Regions from separate parts of the Cellulosimicrobium sp. GQ32 genome, predicted to be linked through region 1. Evidence: riboswitches for the same ligand, from Rfam matches in the RefSeq annotation. Region 1 holds a riboswitch; the other holds the start of a gene.

The links. A riboswitch is a leader RNA that binds a small molecule or an ion and turns the genes downstream of it on or off. The one in region 1 is predicted to bind S-adenosylmethionine.
Region 2: linked by a shared signal. The riboswitch ahead of AC6CH9_RS10075 (methylenetetrahydrofolate reductase) and the one ahead of AC6CH9_RS02090 (aminotransferase class V-fold PLP-dependent enzyme) in region 1 are both predicted to bind S-adenosylmethionine.

Annotation. Positions count from the first base shown of each region.
Region 1 covers NZ_JCAXEP010000001.1:496,322-501,750, forward strand. Annotated here, with positions in the region: gene AC6CH9_RS02085 (GNAT family N-acetyltransferase) at 1-451, opposite strand, end outside; gene AC6CH9_RS02090 (aminotransferase class V-fold PLP-dependent enzyme) at 566-2,002, opposite strand; SAM riboswitch class IV at 2,038-2,153, opposite strand; gene AC6CH9_RS02095 (rhodanese-like domain-containing protein) at 2,426-2,917, shown strand; gene AC6CH9_RS02100 (O-succinylhomoserine sulfhydrylase) at 2,914-4,164, shown strand; gene AC6CH9_RS02105 (class I SAM-dependent methyltransferase) at 4,355-4,975, shown strand; gene AC6CH9_RS02110 (hypothetical protein) at 5,102-5,429, opposite strand, start outside.
Region 2 covers NZ_JCAXEP010000005.1:92,636-98,064, reverse strand. Annotated here, with positions in the region: gene metE (5-methyltetrahydropteroyltriglutamate--homocysteine S-methyltransferase) at 1-2,284, opposite strand, end outside; gene AC6CH9_RS10075 (methylenetetrahydrofolate reductase) at 2,317-3,312, opposite strand; SAM riboswitch class I at 3,476-3,578, opposite strand; gene AC6CH9_RS10070 (sodium/solute symporter) at 3,789-5,315, opposite strand; gene AC6CH9_RS10065 (hypothetical protein) at 5,312-5,429, opposite strand, start outside.

The DNA.
Region 1 (5,429 bases):
CCCCGAGCCGGCGCATGGCCCCGAGCGAGCGCGTGTTGCGCGTGTCGACACGGAACCCGACGCGGTGCACGTCCCACGTCTCGAACGCGTGCCGCAGCAGCAGCCACTTGGTCACGGGGTTGACGAGGCTCCCCCACGTGGAGCGGGCGTAGAACGTCCGGCCGACCTCGACCCGGCGGTCGACGAGCGACAGGTCGCGGAACGCCGTGCTGCCGAGCACGTCGCCCGGAGCCCCGTCGGGTCCGGCGGCGCGCACGACGAAGCCCGTCAGGTCGGGGGCGGCGCGCGTCGCGGCCACCAGCTCGGCCATCCCCGCGACCCCGAAGGGCATGGGGATGCTCATGCCTGACCACATCGCCTCGTCGACGAGGCCGGCCAGTGTCTCAGCGTGCTCCAGGGCCAACGGCTCCAGGCGGAATCCGTGCCCCGAGAGGACGACGTCGTGCAGCACAGCGCATATCAGAGCACACGCGGACGACGCCGCCAAGAGGGTTCGGCGACGCGGTGGACAACGCTCGTCGACGGCCCGGTGAACGGCTGCCCGGGACGTCCCGGCGGGACCCGCTCAGACGGCGGGGCCGCACCCCGCGGCGTCGGCGAGGAAGCCCGCCGCGGCGGTCGCGAAGAGGCCCTCGAGGCCCGAGCCGGCGGGGACCGGGCGCGGGTCGTCGGCCACGGCCCAGCAGCCGTCGACGACCTCGTAACGCGTCGCGGGGCCCTGCTCCACGTACGACCGCACGGCGTCGACGAGCCGGACGACGTCCGCGCCCGTCGTCCCGACGCCGACGGACGCGCGGATCGCACCCGCGTCGTACCCGAGGCGCGCGAGCAGCGGGTGGGCGCAGAACCGGCCGTCGCGCACCCCGATCCCGTGCTCGGCGGAGAGGTACGCGGCGACGAGGCCCGGGTCGTGACCGTCGACGGAGAACGTGACGACCCCGACCGGGTCGACCGCGTCCTCCCAGACCCGCACGACCCGGATGCCCGGGACCGCCTCCAGCCCGGCGACGAGCGCCGCGCGCAGCGTCGCCTCGTGCGCGTGGAGGTCGGCCGGGTCGAGCGCGGCGAGCGCGTCGCACGCCGCCGCGAGCGCCGCGGCACCCACGACGTTGGGCGACCCGGCCTCGTGGCGCGCGGGCGCCGTCTGCCACTGCGTGCCGGTGACGGCGACCTGGCGCACCGCGCCGCCGCCGGCGAGGTACGGCGTGCCCGCGTCGAGCCAGTCGCGACGGCCCACGAGCGCGCCCGCGCCGAACGGCGCGTACGTCTTGTGGCCGGAGAACGCGACGTAGTCGACGCCGGTGGCGGCGAGCGAGAAACCGCGGTGCGGGACGAGCTGCGCACCGTCGAGGACGACGCGTGCCCCGGCGTCGTGCGCGATCCGCACGACGTCCGCGACGGGCAGCGACTCGCCCGTGACGTTCGACGCGCCGGTCACGGCGACCAGGGCGTATGGGAAGCGCGCGAGCTCGGTGCGCAGGCCGGACAGCGTCTCCGCGACGGACGCGCCGCCGGCGAGGACCGTCGCGCCGCCCGCACGCTGCCACGGCAGCAGGTTCGCGTGGTGCTCGACGTCGAGGACGAGCACGCGCCCGGGAGTCCCGTCCGCGTTCGCCGGGACGCAGCCCGCGAGCAGGTTGAGCGAGTCGGTGGTGTTGCGCGTGACGACCGTGACGTCGTCCTCGCGGGCGCCGACGAACGCGCCGATCGTGCGTCGCGACGCCTCGTAGAGCGCCGTGGAGACCTGCGAGAGGTAGCCCGCACCGCGGTGCACGCTCGCGTAGAGCGGCAGCACCTCGGTCACGCGGTCCGCGACCGAGCGCAGCGCCGGGGCCGAGGCCGCGACGTCGAGGTTCGCGTAGGGGACGCTACGGCCGTCGACGAGCGGGACGAGCGTGTCCGCGCCCACGACGGGCAGCAGGGCGGGCGCGTCGGCGACCGCCGCGAGGTCGGGGGCTTCCGAGACCTCGGTCGGACACGAGACGTCGGCGAGAGCAGTCATGGCACAGTCCTCCGAGGGCGGTCCGGGGACGGTGATCCCCGCGCTTGCCGCGCGCCGGTCGGCGTACGGCCTGGTCGTCACCCGGGGCACCCCGCCGCGAGAGGAGGGTTGCCGGCCAGCAAACCGGGGTTTCACGCTGGCACTCATGACCTGCGTCCCAGGATGTGCGCGCGGGACGTGCCGTGTCAACCGGTGGTCAGGGCGTCTCGGATGGCGGGACGGGATCCCCGGGCAGGTCGGCAGCGCCTCGCGAGGCCGCTCGGCGAGACGAGCGCTCCGCGCGTCGGACGGGTGGCGTACGATCCCGAGCAACCATCCGGAGCGGCCGAGTGACGTGGCACGTCGACGCCGCAGCAACCCCCCGGTCCGTCGCGAGACGGCCGGGCGCAGGGTGCTACTGCCACGATCGATGGAGGAGGACTCATGAGCGACCAGTCCCAGCAGCAGTCGGCATCCCGGCCGGCGCCGCCCGACGCGCGACCCGCCGTCGGCTACGCCGGCGACCTCACCCCCCAGCAGGCGTGGGACCTGCTCGCGAACGACGAGCGCGCCGTGCTCGTGGACGTCCGCACCGAGGGCGAGTGGCGCACCATCGGCGTGCCCGACGCCTCGGACCTCGCCCGCGACGTCGTGTTCGACGAGTGGGTGACCCCGGCCGGGCCCAACCCGCGCTTCCTGGACCAGCTCGTCGAGGCCGGGCTCACCCCCGGCGACGAGCGCCCCGTCGTCTTCCTGTGCCGCTCGGGCCAGCGCTCGATCGGCGCCGCGCGCGCGGCCACGGCCGCCGGGCTCGGGCCGTCGTACAACGTGCTCGAGGGCTTCGAGGGCGCCCAGGGATTCTCGGGCCTGCGCGACGTCGAGGGCTGGAAGGTCCGCGGCCTGCCCACCACGACCTACGACGAGGCCGCCCGGTGAGCGCCGCGCTGCCCGGGAGCGTGCCCGGCGGCTCCGGCCGCAAGCCCCTGCCCGCGAGCGCGCGCCCCGCGACGCTCGCCGTGCGCGGCGGCCACCACCGCACGGAGTTCCAGGAGACGTCCGAGGCGCTGTTCCTCACGCAGGGCTACACGTACGACCGCGCCGCCGACGCCGAGGCCGCGTTCAAGGGCGAGCTCGACCGGTTCGTCTACTCGCGCTACGGCAACCCGACGGTGCACGCGTTCGAGGAGCGCCTGCGCCTGCTGGAGGGCGCGGAGGCGTGCTACGCGACGGCGTCCGGCATGTCCGCGGTGTTCACGTCGCTCGCCGCGCTCGTGGGCTCCGGGTCCCGGATCGTCGCGGCGCGCGCGCTGTTCGGGTCGAGCATCGTCATCTTCGACGAGATCTTCGCCAAGTGGGGCGTGCGGACGGACTACGTCGACGGGCACGTGCTCTCCCAGTGGGAGGAGGCGCTCTCGACGCCCGCGGACGTCGTGTTCTTCGAGACGCCGTCCAACCCCATGCAGGACATCGTCGACGCGCGGCGCGTCAGCGAGCTCGCGCACGCCGCGGGCGCGGTGGTCGTGCTCGACAACGTCTTCGCGACGCCGCTGCTGCAGAAGCCGCTCGAGCTCGGCGCGGACGTCGTCGTGTACTCGGCGACCAAGCACATCGACGGCCAGGGCCGCGTGCTCGGCGGCGCGATCCTCGGGAGCGAGGAGTACGTCACCGGGCCCGTGCAGACGTTCATCCGCAACACGGGGCCGTCGCTCTCGGCGTTCAACGCGTGGGTCCTGCTCAAGGGCCTCGAGACGCTGCCCGTGCGCGTCGCCGCGCAGAACGCCGCCGCGGCGCAGGTCGCCGAGGCGCTCGAGCAGCTCCCCGGCATCGGCCGTGTGCGGTACCCGTTCCTCGCGTCGCACCCGCAGCGCGAGCTCGCGCAGTCGCAGCAGAGCGGCGGCGGGACGGTCGTGACGTTCGACCTCGCCGTCCCCGAGGGCACCGACCCCGAGACGGCGAAGAAGCGCGCGTTCACGTTCCTCGACGCGCTCCAGGTCGTCGACATCTCCAACAACCTCGGGGACGCCAAGTCGCTCGTCACCCACCCGGCCACCACGACGCATCGCAAGCTCGGCCCCGAGGGCCGCGCCGCCGTCGGGATCGCGGAGACGACCGTGCGCCTGTCCGTGGGCCTCGAGGACCCGCTCGACGTCATCGAGGACGTGGAGCAGGCGCTGAACGCCTGACCCCTTCCCGCCGAACATGCGGTGGTGGCCCGTCCCGGCGTCGGGACGGGCCACGACCACGTAGTCAGCGGGCAGCGGGCAGCGGGCAGCGGGCAGCGGGCAGCGGGCAGCGGGCAGCGGGTGCATCGTCGACTCTGGACGCTCGGCAAAGGCGTGGACCGGCTGCGCCGACCCTTCGTAGCGTCGGAGGGTGCCCGACGCGATCTTCGACGACCCCCGCCTCGCCGCTCTCTACGACCCTCTCGACCCCGACCGCAGCGACCTCGACGCCTACGTCGCGATCGTCGACGAGCTCCGTGCGCGCCGTGTGCTCGACGTCGGGTGCGGCACCGGGACGTTCGCGTGCCTCTTGGCGCAGCGCGGGCTCGACGTGGTCGGCGTGGACCCGGCGGGCGCGTCGCTCGACGTCGCCCGCACGAAGCCGGGCGCCGAGCGCGTGCGCTGGCTGCACGGCGACGCGACGGCGCTCCCCCCGCTCCAGGTCGACCTCGCGACGATGACGGCGAACGTCGCGCAGGTGTTCCTCACCGACGACGTGTGGACCGCGACGCTGCGGGGCGTCCACGACGTGCTCGTGCCGGGCGGATGGCTGGTGCTCGAGACCCGTGTCCCCGCCCGCCGGGCCTGGGAGGGGTGGGTCCGCGAGGCGACGACCACGCGCGTGGAGGTGTCCGACGTCGGCCCGGTCGAGTCGTGGACCGACCTCACCGACGTGTCGCTCCCCTTCGTGTCCTTCCACGACACGACCGTGCTGCCTGACGGCACCACGCTCCACTCCGACTCGACGCTGCGCTTCCGGGAGCGCGACTAGGTCGAGACGTCGCTCGTGGCGTGCGGGTTCGAGGTCGTGGACGTCCGGGACGCGCCCGACCGTCCGGGTCGCGAGTGGGTCTTCGTCGCACGGCGCGGCTGAGCGCGCGAAGCGCTCCCACGCGCCTCAGCCGCGACGGTCGCCCAGCACGACGACATCCTCCGGGCGTCCGCCCGACCGTGCGACGTGCGACCGGACCACGTCCAGCTCGTGCGGCAGCAGCGAGAAAGTCACCGACGTCCCGGTGTCGTTCACGTCCCAGAGCAGCGTCCAGTGCTCGTCGAAGCCCGAGCCGCAGATCGTGTAGGGGGCGACGGCGAGGGCGAGGTCGAGCTCGCGGTCGTCGCGCGGGTCGAGCGCGAGCGAGATCGGGGGCTCCCACCCGAAGCGCCGGGCCAGGCGTCCGCGTCGTGCGCGGCGCAGCTCGTCCAAGGCGTGCACCGCGTGCGTCGCG
Region 2 (5,429 bases), on a different contig from region 1:
TGCCGCGCGCGTACCCGGCGTCGCGCAGCTCCGGCACGATCTCCATGCGCGAGCGCGCCGCCTCGACCGACGTCACGTCGGCGTCGAGGCCGTCGATCGCGCCGATGACCTCGCCGAACTCCGAGTAGCACAGGTGCGTGTGGATCTGCGTCGCCGCCGCCACGCCCGACGTCGCGAGCCGGAACGAGCCGACCGACCAGTCGAGGTACGCGGGCTGGTCGGCCTTGCGCAGCGGCAGGAGCTCGCGCAGCGCGGGCTCGTCGACCTGGACGATCCCGATGCCGGCGGCCTCCAGGTCCGCGATCTCGTCGCGCAGCGCGAGGCCCACCTGGTTCGCCGTGTCGCCGAGCGGCTGGTCGTCGCGCACGAACGACCACGCGAGGATCGTCACCGGTCCGGTGAGCATGCCCTTGACGGGCTTCTCGGTGAGCGACGCCGTGTAGGCCGACCACTCGACGGTGATCGGCGCGGGCCGCGTGACGTCGCCCCACAGGATCGGCGGGCGGACGCAGCGCGACCCGTACGACTGCACCCAGCCGTTCGCCGTGACCGCGAACCCGTCGAGGTGCTCCGCGAAGTACTGCACCATGTCGTTGCGCTCCGGCTCGCCGTGCACGAGCACGTCCAGGCCCAGCTCCTCCTGGAGCGCGACGACGCGCGCGATCTCCTCGCGCATCGCGGTCGTGTAGTCCGCGTCCGAGAGCTCGCCCTTCGTCCACAGCGCGCGGGCGCGGCGGATCTCCGGCGTCTGCGGGAACGAGCCGATCGTCGTCGTGGGCAGCAGCGGCAGGTTCAGGCGCTCCTGCTGTGCCGCCGCGCGCTGGGCGTAGTCGCCGCGCGCGAAGTCCGCGTCGGTCAGGGCGGCGGCGCGCTCGCGCACCGCGGGCACGACGACGCCGCTCGCCTCCGCGCGCGACGCCACCGCCGCGCGGGACGCCTCGATCTCCGCCGCGACCGCGTCGCGACCCTCGGTGAGCGCACGGGCGAGCGTCGCGACCTCGCCGACCTTCTGGTCCGCGAACGCGAGCCAGTCGCGCAGGCGCGGGTCGAGCGTCGTGCCCGACGCCGTGCCGGGCTCGGCGAACACCTCGTCCTCGACGTCGTGCGGCACGTGCAGCAGCGACGTCGACGTGCCGACCGAGACCGCGCCGGCACCCAGTCCCTCGACGGCGTCGACGACCTCGAGCTTCGCCGCAAGGTCCGCGCGCCACACGTTGTGCCCGTCGATCACGCCCGCGACGAGCGTCTTGCCGGCGAGGCCGGGGATGCCGCGTTCGGCCGCGGCAGGGACCGCGCCCTTGACGAGGTCGATCGCGATCGCGTCGACGTCGGTGCCGGCGAGGAGCGCAAGCCCGTCCCGGGCCGCCTCAGCGGCGGTCTCGGCACCGGCCTGGAGCGCGCCGAACGGCGCGGCGACGAGGATCGCGGGCCGCGCGTCCTGCGCCGAACCCGGGGTTCCGGGCGATGCGGAGGCCAACGTGGCGTCCAACCCCGGGTTCGGCACGGGGCGGAGGTCGGTCGCGAGGGCGCGGTACGCAGACTCCACCGCGGCGGCGAGGTCGGCGAACGGCACGTCGACCGAGTCGGTGACGAGGATCGGCTCGTCGAGCTGGACCCACGGCGCGCCGGCGGCGGCGAGCGCGCGCAGCAGGTCGGTGTAGGCGGCGACGACGTCGTCCAGGCGGTCGAGCGGCGAGTACCCCGCGGGTGCGTCGTCCGCGGCCTTGGACAGCGCGAGGAACGTCACCGGCCCGACGACGACGGGCCGCGTCACGACGCCCGCCTCCTTGGCCTCGACGAACTCGCGCACGACGCGGTCGTCGACGAACCGGATCGGGGTGTCCGGGCCGATCTCGGGCACGAGGTAGTGGTAGTTCGTGTCGAACCACTTGGTCATCTCGAGCGGGGCGTCGTCACCCTGACCGCGCGCCACGGTGAAGTAGCCCGCGAGGTCGAGGCGGCCGGCGGCGTCGGTGAGCGACGCGAACCGCGACGGGACCGCCCCGAGGGCCGCGGCGACGTCGAGCACCTGGTCGTAGAAGGAGAACGAGCCGGGGACCGAGGCGTCGTCGGCGCCGAGGCCGAGGTGGACGAGCCGGCGGACGGTCGCGAGGCGCAGCTCGCGGGCCGTGGCCTCGAGCTCGTCGGTGCTCGTGCGCCCGGCCCAGAACGCCTCGACGGCCTTCTTGAGCTCGCGACGGCGCCCGATGCGCGGGTAGCCGAGCACGGTGCCGGCGGGAAAGCCGGCCTGAATCTGGGTAGGGGAGGGTACGGAAGTGGCCATGATCGAAACCTCTTGCTGGTCCGGAGGACCGGTCAGACGGGCGTGCCGTGCGTGGCGGTGCTCGTCGTGGGCAGGGAGGTGCCGGTGACCCACGGCCCGCTGGCCAGGTCCGGGACGAGCGGGGCGGCGGCAGCGCTGGCGCTGCTTCCCGTCCCGGCCGACCCGCCGCCGAGGTGGACACCCTCGAGCAGGTCAAGAGCGGCGCGGTGCTTGTTGAACGTGTACACGTGCAGACCGGGCGTGCCCGCGTCGAGGACGCGCTGCGCGAGGTCCACGGTGTACGCGATCCCGTAGGCGTGCTGCGCCTCCGGGTCGGGGAGGGCGTCCAGCGCGTCCAGCAGGTGCTGGGGCGCGCGCACGCCCGTGAGCTCCTCGACGCGACGGAGCCGCGCAGGCTCCGTCGTGGGCAGCAGCCCGGCGAGGATGGGGATCGTCACGCCGGCCGCGCGGGCCTCGGCGACGAAGTCGGTGTACGACGACGCGTCGTAGAAGAGCTGCGTGATCGCGAAGCTCGCGCCGGCCTGCTGCTTCTGCCACAGGCGGCGCACCTCCTGGGTGCGCGTGGTGCCGGCGGCGGGGTTGCCGTCGCAGAACGTCGCGACGGCGATCGTCAGCGGCCGGGCCGCGCCGCGCAGCGCGACGGCCGGGTCGGACGCGCAGCGCGACGCCTCGACCTCGCGCAGCAGGGCGACGAGCTCGGTCGACGACCGGACGCCGTCCGGCGCGGGCTGCCAGTCCGGCTGATCGCGCGGCGGGTCGCCCCGCAGCGCGAGGAAGCTCCGCACGCCCTCGTCGAGGAAGTCGGTGATGACCGACTCCACGTCCTCGCGCGACGCCCCGACGCACGTGAGGTGCGCGATCGGCAGCACGGGCGTGCCCTGGAGCAGGCGCCCCACGACCTGGCGCGCGGTCGCGCGGTCGGTCCCGGCGGCGCCGTACGTCACGGACACGAAGTCGGGGTGCGTCGCGACGAGGCGCCGCGCCGTCTCCCAGAACTTGGGCGCCGCATCCGGGCGCCGCGGGGGCATGAGCTCGAACGAGACCGTGGGGCGTGCGGCCCCACCGTGGGCCTGCCCGACGGCGTCCGCGACGCTCACGACGTCGCCCCGGACGGGGTGCGTGCGTGCGCGACCGCCGTCGGGCACGTGCTGCCCGGACGGTGCGCGAAGGGTGCCTCTGAGACCATTAGTCGCTCCATCGACCCTGGCGTTAGCACCTTTGTCCTCGGGAGGCTTCCGTCGGCGGGTTGCTGCGGTGTCGTCGAGCCAGGACTCTCGACCGCTCTGGATGGTTGGCACGATCCTACGACCCATCCGACATGCGGTCGAGCGTGCCCGTCAGGTGAGACGCCCGGGAGGTGGGGGGTGTCTCGCCGGTGGCCCCCGGGGGTGCGTCGCGACCCTTCGACCGAAGCCGAGCACGGGGCCCGCCGTGTCCGCGACTCCGACCCGCCCGACCGGTGGCTCGCGCTGTGGGACGGCGGCCACGCCGCCTCGCACCGTCGTCAGCGGCGTCGGAGCTCCGGGACGTGCAGGCGCCGCAGGAACCGGTCGGTGCGCAGCGGCGGGCCGTGGCGGTCGAGGAGCGACACGACGACGACGGTCGCCGTCGCGAGCGGGATGGTCCAGGCCGCGGGCTGGGCGAGCAGGGCGCGCACGACGCCGGGAAGGCCGTCCGCCGTCGCGCCTGACGAGCCCGTCCCGTAGCCCGCCGCCACGAGCGCGGACGAGGCGAGCAGCGCCGTCGCGCACAGGACGGAGCCCACGACCATGCCCGCCACCGCGCCGCGCGCGGTGAGGCGGCGCCACCACACGCCGAGCAGGATCACGGGCGACAGCGCGGAGGCGGCGAAGACGAACACCGTCCCGACGCTCGTCACGAGCCCCTGCGGGATGGTGACGAGCGCGAACGCGAGCGGGATGAGCGTGCACGCGACGGCCGACCACCGGAACGACCGGACGGTCCCGCCGAACAGGTCCTGGCTCACGACGCCCGCCAGCGCGACCACGAGCCCCGACGACGTCCCGAGGAACGCCGCGAACGCCCCGGCGACGACGAGCGCGGCGAGGAGCTCGCCGCCGAGTCCGGGCACGAGGCGGGTCGGCAGGGTGAGGACCACGGTGTCCGCGACCCCGGGCTCCGCGAGGTCGGGCGCGACGACCCGCGCCACGAGCCCGAGCGTGCTCGACACCATGTAGAACACGCTGATCATGACGAGCACGACGACGGTCGTGCGGCGGGCCGAGCCGCCGTCGGGCGAGGTGTAGAAGCGCACGAGGACGTGCGGCAGGCCGGTCGTGCCGAGCAGGAGGGCGAGCAGGAGCGAGACGGTCGCGTACGCGTCGAGGCCGCCCGGCCCGGCCTCGTGGGGGAACACTGCGGCGGGGTCGAACGTGACGACGGCACCGCCGGGCTCGAACGCCCCGCCGAGCGCCATGAGCACGAAGACGAGCGGCACCGCGAGGGCGGTGAGCTTGACCCAGAACTGGAACGCCTGGACGAACGTGATGGAGCGCATGCCGCCCGCGGCGACCACGGCGCTCACGACGACCGCGATCCCGACCGAGCCGACCCACGGCGGGACGGGCGCGACGCTCGTGATGACGAGCGCCGCGCCGTGGAGCTGCGGCACCACGTAGAGCCACCCGATGACGAGCACGAGGACGCTCGTGACGCGGCGCGCGACGACGGAGTCGAGCCGGGCGTGGACGAAGTCGGGGATGGTGTACGCGCCGCTGCGCCGCAGGGGGCCCGCGACGAACAGCAGGACGAGCAGGTAGCCCGCCGCGTACCCCACGGGGAACCAGAACGCCTCCGCGCCGGACAGCAGCACGAGGCCGGAGAGCCCGAGGAACGTGCCCGCGGACAGGTACTCGCCGCTGATCGCCGACGCGTTCCAGACCGGCCGCACGGTGCGCGACGCGACGAAGAAGTCGCTCGTGGTGCGCGAGATCCGCAGGCCGTAGAACCCGATGAGCCCGGTCGCGAGCAGGAGCAGCGCGATCGCGACGAGGGGCAGCGCGCTGGTCACGGCCCACCGCCGTCGTCGGGGCCGGGCTCGTCGGTCGCGCCCGCGCCCTCGGCGAGCGCGCGGTACCGGCGCTCGTTGCGCGCCGCTGCGACCGCGAAGACGACCGCGAACGCG